DNA from 4 places in the Sediminicurvatus halobius genome. Region 2 is predicted to be linked to each of the others. Evidence: predicted binding sites of a transcription regulator. Region 2 holds the regulator's gene; each other region holds the start of a gene.
What was found. The regulator sigma-54, encoded in region 2, starts transcription at its own class of promoters, with help from an activator protein. The targets are predictions, from matches to a motif close to TGGCANGNTNCNTGCTT.
Positions count from the first base shown of each region.

Region 1 (4,016 bases), 140 kb from region 2:
CGCAAGAGCGTCGAGGATCACGTCACCGAAGCCGGCAATCGCACCATCACCAAGACCTGCAGCCTCGGCGTCGCGGTGCTCGGTGACGGGGTCGCCACCGCGGAGCAGGCCATCAACCTCGCCTCCGCCGCCTGCGAGGCGGCCGCCGAAGAGGGCGGCAACCGGGTCCAGCTGCATGCCGGCGAAGAGCCCGAGGGCGGGGACGACTGGCGCACACTGATCGAGGATGCCCTGGCCGGCGAGGGCTTCGATCTCTACTATCAGCCCCTCGTGGCGCTGGACGGTGACCAGACCGAGCGCTACGAGGTGAGTCTCCGGTTACGGGCCACCGACGGCGAGATGCTGGAGCCCGGGGCCTTTCTGCCCCATGCCGAGCGCCACGGGCTGGCTGCGGCCATCGACCGCTGGGTGCTGGATCAGGCCGCTGCCGCCGTGGCGGCGCGCCAGCAACGCGGCCACGAGACCACCCTGTTCGTGCGCATCGGCGGGGCGAGCCTCGGCGAGCAGGCGGTGGTGGAGCAGCTCGCCGAGACGCTGCAGCGCCTGGAGATCCCGGGGGAAAGGCTGGTGCTGCAGATCGCCGAGAGCGTCGCGGTCACACAGCTCAACCAGGCCAAGGCGTTTCATGAACGGGCCCGGGCACTCGGCTGCGGCTTCGCACTGGACGGCTTCGGCGTCACCGGCAACACCACCCAGCTCATCCAGCACCTGCCGGCGGACTACCTCAAGATCGCCCGCGAGCTCACCGAAGACCTCGGCAGCAACGACCGGCACCAGCAGCAGGTGCGCGAGCTCATCGCCACCGGCCACGAGATGGGCAAGCGCGTCATCGCGGGCTACCTGGAGGAGGCCACGGTGCTTGCCATGCTATGGCAGTACCAGGTCGACCTGGTTCAGGGCCACTTCCTGCAGGAGCCTTTGCCGGACATGGGGTACGACTTCACCGGCATGGTGATCTAGGCCGCTGGTGCGGCCTAGATCACCATGCCGGTGAAGTCGTAGTTGCAAGTTCAAAGTTGCAAGTTGCAAGACGAGAGCGCCGCCGGGAGCCCCGAGTGCCTCGATTCCTGATCGAGGCCGTCCCTTGCAACTTGCTACTTGTCACTTGCAACTCATGATGGAGTAGCGCAAGACGCTACTCCATCATGTCCTGGATGCGCTCCGAGAGCTCGGTATCACCCGAGGCGGCGCGGGCGATCTCGCCGTATTCCTCCACCGAAAGACCGGTGTCGGTGACGGCGTTGACCATGCGCTCGTTGGCCTCCTCCTGGAGCGCCATTGCCTGCTCGCGGTCGTCGGCCTCCTGAAGCCGCTGGGTGTACTCGTCGCGGATGGCCAGCACCCCGCTGTGGGCCTCGACGAACTGCTGCAGCGTTTCCTCGGAGTAGCCGCCGGCGCCGCCTTCGTCGTTCTGGGCCAGCACCGGGCCGCCGAGGGCGAGCGCGAGCAGCAGTGCCAGGGCCGCCATCATGGGTCGCAGAGTCATGTCGTTCCTCCCTCGATGCAGTGATTGCCCAACTGTCGGGTGCGATCCTTGCACGCGACGTGCCACCGGCGTCGTGCCATCACCTGCCAGCCACAATGTGCCGATGTGAATGTGCCTTATTGACACATACTGCCAGCATGACACAGTAGCCCGCATTTCTCACCGATTCGCGAAGCGAGGTCGTGGAGATGGCGGGCAGGAGAGGGGCAGCGCGGAACCCTTCCCGCGGGCCTCTGCGCTTCAGAGCGGCGACCTGGCAAGGCGGCGTTCGCAGCGAATGGCCGTAGCCCTTTGCAAGAACGCCAACGCAGTCCAGGGCGCCGCTCTGAAGCGCCCTGCGGGGCCGTACAGCGCGCGCGCAGCCGGCGTTGCGCTGCTTGACTGTACCGCGGTACAGCGCTGCGCAGCGCGCCTTGTCTGCACACGCGCTGTGCGGCCAGAGGCCCGCGGGAAGGGCTCCGCGCTGCCCAACGCGCGGGAGAATCCGGGCGCGCAGGCGTACTCGACAGTACGTCGAGCACCCGGACCGAGCGCAACGCAGTACTGCTCGCCAGATCCGCGACCGCAGCCCCGAATCGGTGAGAGATGCGGGCTAGCCTGATGCTGTCCCGGCTGCGCCTCAGTGCCGCCCTCATCGCCTTCGTCGTCGTGCCGCTCACCTTCATGATAGGCGCGGTGGGCTCGGTGGGTCTGTCTGTGCTGGAGCGTCAGGCCGAGGCGCGCATGCGCGAGGATATCGAGCTGATCGCCCGGGCGCTGCAGTTCCCGCTGAGCCGCGCCATCCAGCGCGGCGAGCCTTACCGCATGCAGGAGATGCTGCGCTCGGCCTTCTCCTTCGGCCGGGTCTATGGCGTGCATGTGTTCGGGCGCGAGGGGCAGCTGGTCGCCGGCGCCGGTGCGGGCGCCAGGGCCCTCCCCACCCGCGAGATCGAGGCCCTGGCCCTCCGTGGCGAGGAGGGCAGCGAATACACCCGGGTCGACGGCGAGGCACTGTACGTCTACTTCCTCCCGCTGAGCGACGCCGGCGGCCGGTTCGCCGCCCTGCTCCAGATCACGCGCCACGCCGACGACTTCCGCGACACCCTGGCGCTGATCCGTGGCGGCGGCGCCATCGGGCTCGGGCTCCTGGCGCTGCTGCTCTCCGCGGTGGTCATCATCGGCCACCGCTGGGCCATTGGCGGCCCGCTGCGGGAGCTCAGCCGCAGCATGGAGGCAGTCGCCACCGGTGCGCGCTCGCATCGGGCCCGGCCCGGGGGGCCGGCGGAGATCCGCGAGCTGGCCCGGGGCTTCAACAGCATGCTGGAGAGCCTGGCCCGCTCCGAGGCCGAGATCGCGCGCCGCCGGGAGCGGCAGGAGAGTCTGGAGGCGGACCTGCGGGAGTCGCGCAAGCTCGCCGCCGTGGGCGAGCTCGCCGCCGGCGTTGCCCACGAGCTCGGAACGCCCCTGAGCGTCGTGGACGGGCGCGCCCAGCGCGCGTTGCGCCGGTCGGACCTGGCGCCGCCGGTACGCGAGGCGCTGGAATCGATCCGTGGCGAGGTCCAGCGCATGTCCCGGATCGTCCGCGAGCTGATGAACTTCGCCCGGCGCAGCCCGCTGCGACCCCGCCGGCTGGAGATCCGCCCGTTGCTGGAGGGCGTGATCGAGCGAGCCCAGGCCATGCCGGAGGCCGCCGGCGCGCGCCTCGCGCTGGACGACGGCGGCGAGGGGCTCACCCTTCACGCCGACCCCACGCGGCTGGAGGAGGCCCTGGCCAACCTGGTGCAGAACGCGCTCCAGGCAAGCCCCGGTGGCGAGATACGCGTCGGGGTCGCGCAGCACGGGGCGGAGTGCGTGCTGCGGGTGGACGACGACGGCCCCGGCATCGACCCCGATGCCCAGGAACGGCTGTTCGAGCCCTTCTTCACCAGCAAGCCCGTCGGCAGCGGCACGGGGCTCGGGCTCGCGGTGGTCCACGGGGCCGTGGAGGCCCATGGCGGCCGTATCCGCGTGGGCGAGAGTCCCTTTGGCGGCGCCCGCTTCGAGATCATCCTGCCGGCCGAGGGCCGGGCCGCAGACGTGAAGGAACCCGAGCATGAGTGAGACCGATGGCGCCCGCATCCTCGTCGTGGAGGACGACGACAGCCTGCGCGGCCTGCTGGTGGAGGAGCTGCGCGAGGCCGGCTACACGGTGACAGCGGTCGGAACCGCGCCGGCGGCCCGGGAGGTGCTCGACTCGGACCCGGTGGAGCTGGTTGTCAGCGACCTGCGGCTGCCCGGCAGCGACGGCATGGCCCTGCTGCGGGCGACCCGCGAGGGCAGCGGCGGCGATGCCGTCGGCTTTATCGTCATCACCGCCTTCGGCACCATCAGCCAGGCGGTGGAGGCGCTGAAGGCGGGAGCCGACGACTTCCTTACCAAGCCGCTGGATCTCGAGCACCTGCTGCTCGGCGTCGGCCGCGTGCTGGAGCATCGCAGGCTGCGCCGGCGGGTGAGTGAATTCGAGGCGCTGCTCGGCGGAGACGACTTCCACGGCCTGATCGGCCGCAGCCGG
Region 1 is NZ_CP086615.1:1,041,864-1,045,879, reverse strand. Features, by position in the region: gene LMH63_RS04820 (EAL domain-containing protein) at 1-960, shown strand, start outside; gene LMH63_RS04815 (DUF4168 domain-containing protein) at 1,136-1,486, opposite strand; gene LMH63_RS04810 (sensor histidine kinase) at 2,072-3,565, shown strand; gene LMH63_RS04805 (sigma-54-dependent transcriptional regulator) at 3,558-4,016, shown strand, end outside.
Region 1: a site for sigma-54 is predicted at 1,535-1,551, ahead of LMH63_RS04815 (DUF4168 domain-containing protein). Genes of this name have one in related genera too.

Region 2 (4,016 bases):
TTTCAGCCGGCCCTGTGGCCGGGGCTGCAGGGTCACGGCGTCGTCGGCGACCAGCCGCTGGCCGCCCTGCAGCAGGGCAAGCGCGGTCTCGCTTTTGCCGCTGCCGGCCTCCCCCCGGATCAGCACGCCGGTGCCGTCGATCTGCACCAGGGTGCCGGGCAGGGTGACGATGGCATGCCGCGCGAGCCAGCGATCCAGCCGGCGGGAGAGATCCTGATCGCCGAGCGGGGAGTGGATGATCGGCGCGGCGCCGCCGGCGAGTGGCGGCAGGCGGAGGTGGTCCGGTGCCTCCGGCAGGCGCCGGACGGGGCAGTCGCCACCGTCGCCGAACCACCGGCCCACGGCCACGGGCAGCCCGGCGGTGGCGTCGCCGGCCGCGTGCCTGCCCGCCAGCGCCCTGGCGAGCGCCGGAATGCCGAGGTGCACGATCATGAGCCGCTGCGGCTGTCCTGCCAGGCAAGCACCGTCTCGTAGAGCTCGGTCTCCGAGCCGCAGGTGCGCAACCGCTCGCAGAGATCCGGGTCGCTGAACATCTCGGCAAGGCGGGCAAGGATGCGCAGGTGTTCGTCGGTGGAGTGCTCGGGCACCAGCAGGGCGAACAGCAGATCCACCGGCTGGCGGTCGATGGCGTCGAAGTCCACCGGCTTGTCCAGCCGCAGCAGGGCGGCGGTGGCCTGATCGATGCCCGGGGCGCGGGCATGGGGCAGCGCCACGCCCTTGCCGAGCCCCGTGCTGCCGAGGCGCTCGCGGCTGATCAGGCTCTCGAAGACCGCGCGCGTCGACGGATCGGCGTCGTCGCCCGTGAGCAGCTCGCTCAGCAGCTCCAGGCAGCGCTTCTTGCTGGTGGCAGTGGCCCCGCAGCGGGTGCGCTCGGGTGCCAGCAGGTTGGCGATGTTCATGTCGACCCCGTGTCGCGGATGATGGCGGGGCGGCCGCCGGGCGCTTGGGTGCCCGGCGGCCGCCCCGCGCTCACGGCTCCAGTGTCTGGCCCACCGCGCCCTCGCTGCGATGGTGGTCGGTGCGCTTCTCCTTGTGCTTGACCACCTGGCGATCGAGCTTGTCGACCAGGGCGTCGATGGCGGCGTACATGTCCTCCTGGAGGGCGTCGGCGAACAGCTTGGCACCGCTAAGCGCCAGTGTGGCCTCGGCCTTCTTGGCCACCTTCTCCACGGTGAGGATCACGTGCACGTCCACCACGTTGTCGAAGTGCCGCTCGAGGCGCTGGAACTTCTCGTGGACATAGTCGCGCAGCGCATCGGTGATCTCCACGTGGTGGCCGGTGACGTCGATCTGCATAAGGCCCTCCTTCCTGGCGCTCAGGCCAGCCGCTTGCGTTCGGTGGACGAGGCGATGGCCATGGCCTCTCGGTACTTGGCCACCGTCCTGCGTGCCACGTTGATGCCCTCTTCGCGCAGGATCTCGGCGAGCCGCGAGTCGCTCAGCGGGCTCGCCGGATCCTCGTCGGCGACCAGGCGCCGGATGCGCGCGCGAATCGCCGTGGCGGAGCATTCGCCGCCGTCCACGGTCTGCACGTGACTGGAGAAGAAGTACTTGAACTCGAAGGTCCCGCGCGGGGTGTGCATGTACTTCTGGTTGGTGATGCGCGAGACCGTGGACTCGTGCATCTCGATGGTTTCGGCCACCTCGCGCAGCACCAGCGGCTGCATCGCCTCCTCGCCCTGCTCGAGGAAGCCCCGCTGGCGCTCGACGATGCACTCCGCCACCTTGAGCAGGGTGTCGTTGCGCGATCGCAGGCTCTTGATCAGCCATCGCGCCTCCTGCAGGTGCTGGCGCATGAGGCTGTTGTCGCGGCTGTTGTCGGCCCGGCGCACCAGGCTGGCGTAGTAGCTGTTCACCCGCAGCCGCGGGCAGGCGTCCGGGTTCACCTCCACCTGCCAGTCGCCGTTGACGCGGCGCACGAACACGTCCGGCACCACGTACTCGGTGCGCTCGGTGCTGAAGCGCGCGCCGGGGCGGGGGTCCAGGGTCTGCACCAGCGCCAGGGCCGCCTGCAGGGTCTCGAGGTCGAGCCGCATGCGGCGCTTGAGCTGGGCGAACTGGCGGCTGACCAGCAGCTCCAGGTGCTGGTCCACGAGCTCGCGGGCCGCCGCCAGATGGGGCGTGGCCGGGTCCAGCTGGTCCAGCTGCACCAGCAGCGCCTCGCGCACGTCCCGGGCCGCCACACCCACCGGGTCCAGCCGCTGCACCCGGGCCAGCACCGCCTGCAGGTCGTCCGGCTCCACCTCCAGCTCCGGCGGCAGGCCGGCGCCGATCTCCTCCAGCGGCTCGCCGAGGTAGCCGTCGTCGCGCACGGCGTCGACGATGGCCTCGGCGATGGCCATGTCCCGGGGCGAGATCGGAGCCATCTGCAGCTGCCAGATGAGGTAGTCGCGCAGGGATTCCTCGCCGCCGGACTGGTTCTCGAAGAGGTCGCGCTCGTCGTCGGAACCGGAGTGGCTGTAGGTGGTGCTGCCGTCGTAGACGTCCTCCCAGCTGGAGTCCACCGGGAGGTCCTCGGTGAGGCGCGCGGCATCCGGCTCCTCGCCGCCGAGATCCTGTTCCGTGCGGTCCGGTGCGGCCTCCGACGCCTCGGCCCCGTCCTCGTCGCGCTCCGCGGCCGCCTCGAGCTCCGCTTCCTCCGCGGCCTCGAGCATCAGGTTGGACTCCAGCGCCTGCTGGATCTCCATGCGCAGTTCGAGGGTCGGCAGCTGCAGCAGCCGGATGGCCTGCTGCAGCTGCGGGGTCATGGTGAGCTGTTGCCCGAGTCGGAGCTGTAGCGACTGCTTCATCGTCGTCAGTGGCCACCCGGGGAAGTGGAGTGCGTCGGGCGCCCCCCCGGCACCCTTTTGCTGTGCTTCATCGTAGTGCAATTCCCCCTGTCCGGAAACGGCAGGGTAACGCCGTCGGCATGAAACCTGCTAACGCCGGTCGGGCGCTCACAGCCGGAAATCCTCGCCGAGGTAGACGTCTCGCACCTGGCGGTCGGTCAGGATCGTGTCGGCATCGCCTTCAACGATGACCCGGCCGTCGGCGAGGATGCAGGCGCGATCCACCAGCCCCAGCGTCTCGCGCACGTTGTGGTCGGTGATGAGCACGCCGATGCCGCGGGCGGCGAGGTGGCGCACGATGGCCTTGATGTCCCCCACCGAGATCGGGTCGACGCCGGCAAAGGGCTCGTCGAGCAGGATGAACCGCGGCTCCGCGGCCAGGGCACGGGCGATCTCCACCCGCCGGCGCTCGCCCCCGGAGAGGCTGATGCCCTGCTGGTCGCGCAGATGGGCGACGTGGAATTCCTCCAGCAGCGCCTCCATGCGCTGGTGCCGCGCGCGGGCATCGAGCCCCGGGCGCGTCTCCAGGATGGCGAGCAGGTTGTCCGCCACCGAGAGCTTGCGGAAGACCGAGGCCTCCTGGGGCAGATAGCCGATGCCGAGGCGGGCGCGCTGGTGCATCGGGGCGGTGGTGAGGTCGCGGTCGTCCAGGCGGATGCTGCCGGCGTCCAGCGGGATCAGGCCCACGATCATGTAGAAGCTGGTGGTCTTGCCGGCGCCGTTGGGGCCGAGCAGGCCGACGATCTCGCCGCTCTCGAGATCGAGGCTGACGTCATCTACCACGCGCCGGCCGCGGAAGCGCTTGCTGAGGCCGCGGGCCTCCAGGCGGCTCGGCGCGGTGGCGCTCACCCGCCCTCCTCGCGCTCGGGGAAGACCGTCACCTCGATGCGGTCGTCGCCATCGGCGCCGCGCTCCGCCTCCACCCGCTCGTCGGCGACGAAGTAGGTGATGGTCTCGCCGCGCACCTGGTTCTCGCCCTGCCAGAGGCGCCCGCCCTGCAGCAGAAGCACGCGCTCGGGGCCGCTGGCGTAGTACTCCATGCGCGGCGCCTCGGCCTCCACCAGCTGGCCGTCGCCCTCGGGCTGCTGGCGGTAGGTGGCCGGCTCGCCCTCGACCTCGACGCGCTCGAGCTCGCGCTGCTCGTTGGTGTAGACCCACATGACCTCGCCGGTGATGCGGGCCGGGCCG
Region 2 is NZ_CP086615.1:901,129-905,144, forward strand. Features, by position in the region: gene LMH63_RS04105 (hypothetical protein) at 1-432, opposite strand, end outside; gene ptsN (PTS IIA-like nitrogen regulatory protein PtsN) at 429-899, opposite strand; gene hpf (ribosome hibernation-promoting factor, HPF/YfiA family) at 970-1,296, opposite strand; gene LMH63_RS04120 (RNA polymerase factor sigma-54) at 1,317-2,789, opposite strand; gene lptB (LPS export ABC transporter ATP-binding protein) at 2,937-3,677, opposite strand; gene lptA (lipopolysaccharide transport periplasmic protein LptA) at 3,674-4,016, opposite strand, start outside.

Region 3 (4,016 bases), 1.1 Mb from region 2:
GGTTTCGAAAGACATGGCCCTTCCTCCAGGCTCACTTGACTTGGCGAACGTCGGCCAGGCTCATGGACCCCAGGCCTTCGAGTTCGAGTTGGGGGCTGCGGCCGTCGCGGGAGAGGCTCACGCTCTCCACGGTGGCCGCCATGCGGGTGTCGAGGCCCACGGCCTCGCCGCCGAGGCGGGTGCTGGCCTGCACGGTGTAGGTCCCGGCGGGCAGGCGCTCGCCGGCGGCGTTGCGCCCGTCCCACTGAAAGGCGGCGCTGCCCGCGGGGCGCGCCCCGAGGTCGAGCTGGCGCACGGTCTGCCCGGCGGCATCGGTGATCGTCACCGTCAGATTGTCGACGGACGACGGTACGCTGACACTGCCGGCGAGCTCGCCCTCTTGCGGCAGGTAGCCGCTGCCGGCATCGACGAGCACCTGGCGCCCGACCAGCCCCGCCGCCTGCAGCGACTGCGTGGCCTGCATGGACTCCGAGAAGTCGCCGAAGGCGGACTGCAGATCCTGGATGCCCGCGGCGCTGGTGAACTGCGCGATCTGCGCCATGAAGTCCCCGCTCTCCATGGGCTTGAGCGGATCCTGGTTGCGCAGCTGCGTGGTCATGAGCTCGAGGAAGTCCTCCTGGCCGAGCTCGTCGCGGCGCTTGCCCTCGCCGTTGCTGGCGCCGGTCGCGGCGCTGCCGTTGATACCGGAGACGTCGAACATGGTCTCTGCCCTCTGCGCGCGGCGCGGGTTACTGGCCAAGCTGCAGCGTCTGCAGCAGCAGGTCGCGGGAGGTGGTCATCACCTCCACGTTGTTCTGGTAGGAGCGGGAGGCGGAGATCATGTTGACCATCTCCTCCACCGTGTTGACGTTCGAGCGGTAGACGTAGCCGTCGGCGTCCGCCTCGGGGTGCTCGGGCTGGTAGAGCGGCTGCACCGGCGCGTCGCTCTCGACGATGCCGCGCAGCTGCACACCGCCGCCGCCCTGCCCGCCCGGCGCCTGCAGCCCGCCGCGGGCCGCCTGCAGCTCGGCGGCGAACACCGGCTGGCGGGCCCGGTAGGCGGTTTCCGGCGAGCCGCTCACGGTCTCCGCATTGGCAAGATTGCTGGCGGTGACGTTCAGCCGGGTGGACTGGGCCGTCAGCGCCGAGCCCGAGATGTTGAAGATGTCGTACAGCGCCATGGTCACTCCCTCCGCAGGGCGTTGATGAGCCCGGTGAAGCGGCTGCCGAGGAATTGCAGCGAGGCCTGGTAGTTCACCGTGCTCTCGGCGAAGCGCCCGCGCTCCTGGTCGAGCTCCACGGTGTTGCCGTCGAGGGAGGGATTGGCCGGCACCCGGTACTGCGGCGTCGGATTGCCGACACTGCTGCCCGGGGGCGTCAGATGTCCGGCGCTCGTGCGGTTAAGTGCCAGCCCGCCGTCACCCGCCGCCTGCCGCATGGCCGCGCGGAAGTCGAGGTCGCGCGCCTTGTAGTTCGGCGTATCGGCGTTGGCGATGTTCTCCGCCAGCAGCTGCGTCCGCCGCTCATGCAGCTGCAGCGCATCCGCCGCCGGCCCGAGGGCCTTGTCGAGGGATAGGGTCATGGCCCGTCACCTCCCATTCATGGGCTCGACGGGCTCTTTGCAATCGCTGTGCCAGGCGGGAAGAGGCGTTAACCGCAAAGGCGCGAAGGGGCGGCAAGAAAACGCGGGTTTAAACACAACGACACAACGGACACAACGATACACAACGCGGGAATGAAGGATTCAAATCTATTGCAATCAAAACGTTGTGAAACGTTGTGCCCGTTGTGTCGTTGTGTTTAATTCCGTCGCTCTGGAGGCATTTCCTTGCTTTGCGTCTGCTTCGCGTCCTTCGCGCCTTCGCGGTCATCTCCCCGCAGGAGATTCACCGCCGGCGGTAGGCGACGCCCTGTGGCGTGCGGACGAGCTCGAACTCGTTGAGCTGGCGCGGGAGGGATTCCGAGGCGCCGAGGACCAGGTAGCCGCCGGGGACGAGGGCCTGGGCCATGCGGTGGAGGATGTCCTGGCGGGCCTGCAGGGAGAAGTAGATCAGCACGTTGCGGCAGAAGATGATCTCGAAGCTGCCAAGCAGGGTGAAGCTCTCCAGCAGATTGTGCTGGCGGAAGCTCACCCCGCGGCTCACCTCCGGGCGGACCCGCCAGGTGTCCTTGTCCACGGCGACGAAAAACCGCCGCTGGCGCTCGGCGCTGAGCCCGCGACGGATTTCCGACGCCGAGTACGCCCCCGCGCGGGCGCGCTCGATCATCTGCGGCGAGATGTCCGTGCCGACGACGCTCGCCTCAACCGGGCGGCCACGGTCGCGGTACTCCTGCACCGCCATGCTGAGGGAATAGGCCTCCTGCCCCGAGGAGCAGGCCGCCGACCAGATCCGCACCCGGCCACGATCCAGTGCCGGCAGCAGCTGGGACTCCAGCATCTCGAACGGGTACGTGTCCCGAAACCACTGGGTCTCGTTGGTGGTCATGGCGTCGATCACCGCGGAGCGCAGGGCGTGGCTACCGGCGCCCTCCAGGCGCTGCACCAGCTCGCCGAGGTCGCGCACGCCCTGGCGGGCCATCAGCTGGCCGAGGCGGCTCGCCACCAGATACTGCTTGTTGCTGCCGAGCACGATGCCGCAGCTGCGCTCCAGGAAGCGCCGGAAGCGGTCGTAGTGGTCGGGGTCGATGGCGTTGACGGCCAAGGGCTGGTTTCCTGTGGTCTTCTGCTCGCCCGGCGGTGCGCATACGGTAGCAGAGCCGCCTGGCTGTGCGGTCCCCGCAAGGGTGACGGCCGTCTCAGCCTGAACTTGAGCCTCTGGCACGGCTCGTGCAACGCCCCCGGACAGTGCGTCGTCCGGAAGGGCCTGCTCATGTATCGCCTCGCCTTCGCCCTGCTGCTGATCATTGCCTCCGCGCCGGCCGTGGCGGCACCCCAGTGGCAATCCCTGGCCGGAGTGCGCGAGGCGGTGGAGGCGTTCCTCCAGGATCGGCTGGCACAGGGCCCGGGTGAGGTGGAGTCCGTGCGCATCGACCGGCTGGACCCGCGGCTCAAGCTCCGCGCCTGCACCGGTCCGCTGGAGGCCAGCCTGCCGCGCTCCCAGCCCAGCGTCGGACGTCTGACCGTGGCGGTGCGCTGCCATGAGCCTGCCCCCTGGCGGGTCTACGTCCCGGTGCAGGTGGTGCGTCTGGTGCCGGTGCTGGTGGCCGCGCGGCCGCTGCCCCGCGGCGTGCCCGTGACCGCGGAGGACGTCACCGTCGAGCGCCGGGACGTCGCCGAGCTGCGGGGCGCGTATTATCATTCCCCTCAGGAGGTTGCGGGTATGGAGACGGCGCGGCGCCTGGCCGCCGGCGAGACGCTCACCGCCCGCCACGTGGCCAGGCCGCTACTGGTGCGCCGTGGCCATGCCGTCACGCTGGAGGCGGGCGGTGGCGGCATCAGCGTCAGCGCCCCCGGCCGGGCGCTGGAGGACGGCGGCAAGGGCGACCCGGTGCGGGTGCGCAACACCCGCTCCGAGCGCGTGGTGGAAGGCCGCGTCATCGGCCAGGACCGGGTGCGCGTGCGTTTCTAAAGTCCTGCCTTACGGAGCCGATAGGTTTCCGTGAGGGGTGACACATTCCCGGCAGTCAGCAATATGCCGGGTACAAGGAGACCGACAATGACCGACCCCATCGACAACGGGCCGCGCTTCAACCGCCCGGTGCAGACGGACGGCACCCGCGGCGGCCAGAGCGTCAACGGCCAGCAGAAGCCCGTGGAGGCCTCCGAGGGCCGCCCCGGCGCGGACCAGTCGCAGACCTCCGAGCGGTTGCAGGCGGTGCGCGATGCCATCGACCGCACCCCCGAGGTGGACAGCGCCCGCGTTCAGGACATCCGCGAGCGCATCGCCAGCGGCGAGTATCCGCTGGATGCCGAGCGCACCGCGGAGCGGATGGTCGAGCTCGAGCGCCTGCTGGCCGAAGGCTGACGATGACTGACGCCGTACCGCAGGGGCTCCCCCAGGCCATCGCCGCCGGACGCCGTGAGCTCGAGGCCCTCG
Region 3 is NZ_CP086615.1:1,973,454-1,977,469, reverse strand. Features, by position in the region: gene flgE (flagellar hook protein FlgE) at 1-15, opposite strand, end outside; gene LMH63_RS09015 (flagellar hook assembly protein FlgD) at 32-700, opposite strand; gene flgC (flagellar basal body rod protein FlgC) at 729-1,160, opposite strand; gene flgB (flagellar basal body rod protein FlgB) at 1,163-1,561, opposite strand; gene LMH63_RS09000 (CheR family methyltransferase) at 1,866-2,681, opposite strand; gene flgA (flagellar basal body P-ring formation chaperone FlgA) at 2,850-3,548, shown strand; gene flgM (flagellar biosynthesis anti-sigma factor FlgM) at 3,636-3,944, shown strand; gene LMH63_RS08985 (flagellar protein FlgN) at 3,947-4,016, shown strand, end outside.
Region 3: a site for sigma-54 is predicted at 1,599-1,615, ahead of flgB (flagellar basal body rod protein FlgB). Genes of this name have one in related genera too.

Region 4 (4,016 bases), 460 kb from region 2:
CGCCGGATCGCCTGCGTGACTGCGGAGTAATGCAGCCCGCCAAAGCGCTCGCCGATCTCCTGCAGGCTTGCACCGGCTTCCTGGCGGCATAGCCACATTGCGAAGGGCCGACTCCTGTGCGGTGGCCGTCCGCGGCGCGCGGTGAGGTCATCGATGCGTATGCCCGCATCATCCGCGACTGCCTGCAGCACCTCGTCCATGGTGCGCCAGCGTCGCCTCTCCGTAACCGGGACCTCGTCCGCCGGCCGCGCCAGCGCCAGCATGCGTTCCTTGAACTGGTCACTTCCCAGCACCGGCGGCCTGCGCGCGCTTGCGTAGAACTCGGCGATCTCCTGCTCAACGCCCATGGCCACGAATCGCTGATAGCGCGCGGGTGTGTCATTCCGTCCCATCGCCGCCAGGATCTCGCTCGTGCTGATCCACGGCGCCGATGGCCTAGCGCCGATGTATTCGGGATAGCTGGACCAGCGCCAGCCCTCAAGCTCTGCAGTGAGGGGCGTCAGGCAGTCGATCGGGTTGCGATGGATGTACCGCGAGACGGTAAGCAGGTAGGCGTCCGACTCCACCAAAATGGCCTTGTAGCGGCCACGGAACAGGGGGCCATCCGTACCCGCCACCCGGTTGTAACGCTGCGTATAGACCCCGTCGAGATGACGCATTGCCCGCCCGAGATTGGCGAAGGGCGTCCGCAGCAGCAGATGGTAGTGATTGGGCATTAGGCAGTAGGCATGCACCTCGATACGGAATCGGTCCACCGTCTCGGCGAGGGTATCCAGGAAGCGCTGGTAGGCATCACCGTCGGGGAAAGTCACCCGCCGGCCGGCGCCGCGGTTCATGACGTGATACCAGGCGCCTTCGTACTCGATGCGGAGGGGGCGAGCCATGGCACGGCATCCTGCCGAGATCTGCGACGCGATCCATGCGCCGGTGGTGGTGATAGTAGATCCGGGAGGACGCGATTGCGAGGGTGGGCTTTCGGTTATGGCTCGCAGAGGGGGTGAACTGTCATGTCAAGACTTGACCCCTTCGCCTCGGATCCACGGCGCCGATGGCCTAGCGCCGATGTATTCGGGATAGCTGGACCAGCGCCAGCCCTCAAGCTCTGCAGTGAGGGGCGTCAGGCAGTCGATCGGGTTGCGATGGATGTACCGCGAGACGGTAAGCAGGTAGGCGTCCGACTCCACCAAAATGGCCTTGTAGCGGCCACGGAACAGGGGGCCATCCGTACCCGCCACCCGGTTGTAACGCTGCGTATAGACCCCGTCGAGATGACGCATTGCCCGCCCGAGATTGGCGAAGGGCGTCCGCAGCAGCAGATGGTAGTGATTGGGCATTAGGCAGTAGGCATGCACCTCGATACGGAATCGGTCCACCGTCTCGGCGAGGGTATCCAGGAAGCGCTGGTAGGCATCACCGTCGGGGAAAGTCACCCGCCGGCCGGCGCCGCGGTTCATGACGTGATACCAGGCGCCTTCGTACTCGATGCGGAGGGGGCGAGCCATGGCACGGCATCCTGCCGAGATCTGCGACGCGATCCATGCGCCGGTGGTGGTGATAGTAGATCCGGGAGGACGCGATTGCGAGGGTGGGCTTTCGGTTATGGCTCGCAGAGGGGGTGAACTGTCATGTCAAGACTTGACCCCTTCGCCTCGATGCGAAGGGGACGAGCCATGGGACGGCATCCTGCCGAGGTCTGCGACGCGATCCCTGCGCCGGTGGCGGTGATGGTAGATCCGGGAGAGCGTAATTGCGAGGGCGGGATCGCGGTTATGGTTTGCGGAGGTGGCGAACTGTCATGTCAAGACTTGACCCCTTCGCCCTTCGCTGCGTCCACGAAGAAAGCCCCACGAAGAAAGCCGCAGGATACGAACTGTATCCTGCGGCCTGCTGGCATAGCCTTTTCAGTTATCAGTTAGCACACCCGCCGGGGAGGTGATTCGCCTCCATACCGTTAGCGGCGGCACACACCCAGCCCTGCTGCGGATCGTTGTTAACTGGAGCAATCGTCATATCACCCGCCAGCGATGACGTCGCGCCGTCCCACGTGACGGTGATCGTTCCATTGGCGTAAGCAACGCCGCTGATGTACTGAGCAGTCGCGATATCGTTCAGGTTAGTGTTCAGATCACCTGCAGCGGCCGGAATTGTGTCGGTCAGTGCGAACTGCTCCGAGATATCTGCGCGTAGACCGGCCGTCGCGCTCAGCCCTTCAGAAGCCTGTGCACGTGCGGTGTAATCTTGATAAGCCGGAATCGCAATCGCCGCAAGAATACCGATGATCGCCACCACGATCATCAGCTCGATAAGGGTAAAGCCCTGCTGCTTCTTCATGACGTTGACTCCTCTTTGAGTCGGTTCCTGTAAGACCTGCTCGTCGCAGTGCCCGGCGGGCCAAGCGCCACCCCCTCTGGGTTGTTCGGCGTTGGTCCTCGGTGATCCTGTTTGCAGGAGGTGTGCCAACGGGTGGAGTTTGGGGTCATTTGGGGCGTTACTGCTGCTGGAACAGCCGGTTAGCGAAGTTGGCGTTATGTGGCATGCTGCCATTTTTGGTGACGTTTTGGGCGTTTGGCTGACGTGCTTGGGCAGGTAGGTGGGGCCGGGTGACGTGGAGGGGCAGGTTTTTGGGTGGTCGGGGAGTTCGCGGCGGGGGCGCCGGTGCTACGGCCAGCGCCCGGTCTTCGGGGGATCGCGGTCGGAGACCGAGCCCACGGGAGTGAGCCCTTGCGGATTGGGCCGGGCTACTCCATGTTCAGCTTCTTCAGGCGGTATCTGAGAGCGCGGAAGCTGATGCCGAGGAGCTGGGCGGCGGCGGTCTTGTTGTATCTCGTCTTCTCCAGGGCGCGTTCGATGAGGTCGCGCTCGATGCCCTCGAGATACCCTTCGAGCTCAAAGTCGTCGTCCGGCTCGGCGGTGGGGGGCTCCGGGAGCTCGACGCCGGTGGTCTCGGGGAGCTGGAGGTCCTCGGGCTGGATCTCGTCGCCCTCGCAGAGGGTGAGGGCGCGCTCGAGGATGTTTTCGAGCTCGCGGACGTTGCCCGGAAACGGGTAGCGCTTGAGCTGATCGAGGGCGGTCTCGCCGAGGCGGGGGCGCTGGCCGCCGTCCGCCAGGCGCTCGAGGACGTGGTCGACGAGCATGGGGATGTCGTCGGGGCGCTCGCGCAGGCTGGGGGCGCGGAGCTGGATGACGTTGATGCGGTAGAAGAGGTCGCGGCGGAAGTCGCCGGACTCCACCAGCTCGGCGAGGTCCTTGTGGGTGGCAGAGAGGATACGCACGTCCACCTGCTGCTCGCGGCTCGCGCCCACCGGGCGCACGGCCTTCTCCTGGATGGCGCGCAGGAGCTTCACCTGCATGTGCTGGGGCAGGTCGGCCACCTCGTCGAGGAACAGCGTGCCGCCGTCGGCGGCCTGGAAGAGGCCCTGCTTGTCGCTGGTGGCGCCGGTGAAGCTGCCCTTCTTGTGGCCGAAGAACTCGCTCTCCATGAGCTCGCTGGGGATGGCGCCGCAGTTCACCGGCACGAAGGGCTGGTCCCGCCGCGGGCCCTTGTCGTGGATGAGCCGGGCGATGAGCTCCTTGCCGGTGCCGGACTCGCCGCAGATGTAGACCGGCGCCTGGCTGCGGGCGAGCTTGACGATGGTGGCGCGGATGCGGCGCATGGTAGCCGACTCGCCGAGCAGGGTGTCCCGCGAGCGGCGGTCCACCGGCTCCTCGGAGAGCCGGAAGGCGTGCTCCACCAGCCGCCGCAGGATCTGCAGGTCCACCGGCTTGCTGACGAAGTCGAAGGCGCCGGCCTTGAGTGCCTGAATGGCGGTGTCGACGCTGCCGTAGGCGGTGATCATGGCCACCGGGAGCTGCGGGTGGTGCTTCTGGATGTGGCGCACCAGATCCAGCCCGTCGCCGTCCGGCAGGCGCATGTCCGTCAGGCACAGGCCGAAGCGCTCGCGCTCCAGCAGCCCGTAGGCAGACTCCAGGTTGGCGGCGCTGCGTGCCTCGATGTCCATGCGGGCGAGCGTGAGCTC
Region 4 is NZ_CP086615.1:444,672-448,687, forward strand. Features, by position in the region: gene LMH63_RS02080 (helix-turn-helix domain-containing protein) at 1-884, opposite strand, end outside; gene LMH63_RS02085 (transposase) at 1,011-1,502, opposite strand; gene LMH63_RS02090 (pilin) at 1,909-2,331, opposite strand; gene LMH63_RS02100 (sigma-54-dependent transcriptional regulator) at 2,739-4,016, opposite strand, start outside.
Region 4: a site for sigma-54 is predicted at 2,443-2,459, ahead of LMH63_RS02090 (pilin). Genes of this name have one in related genera too.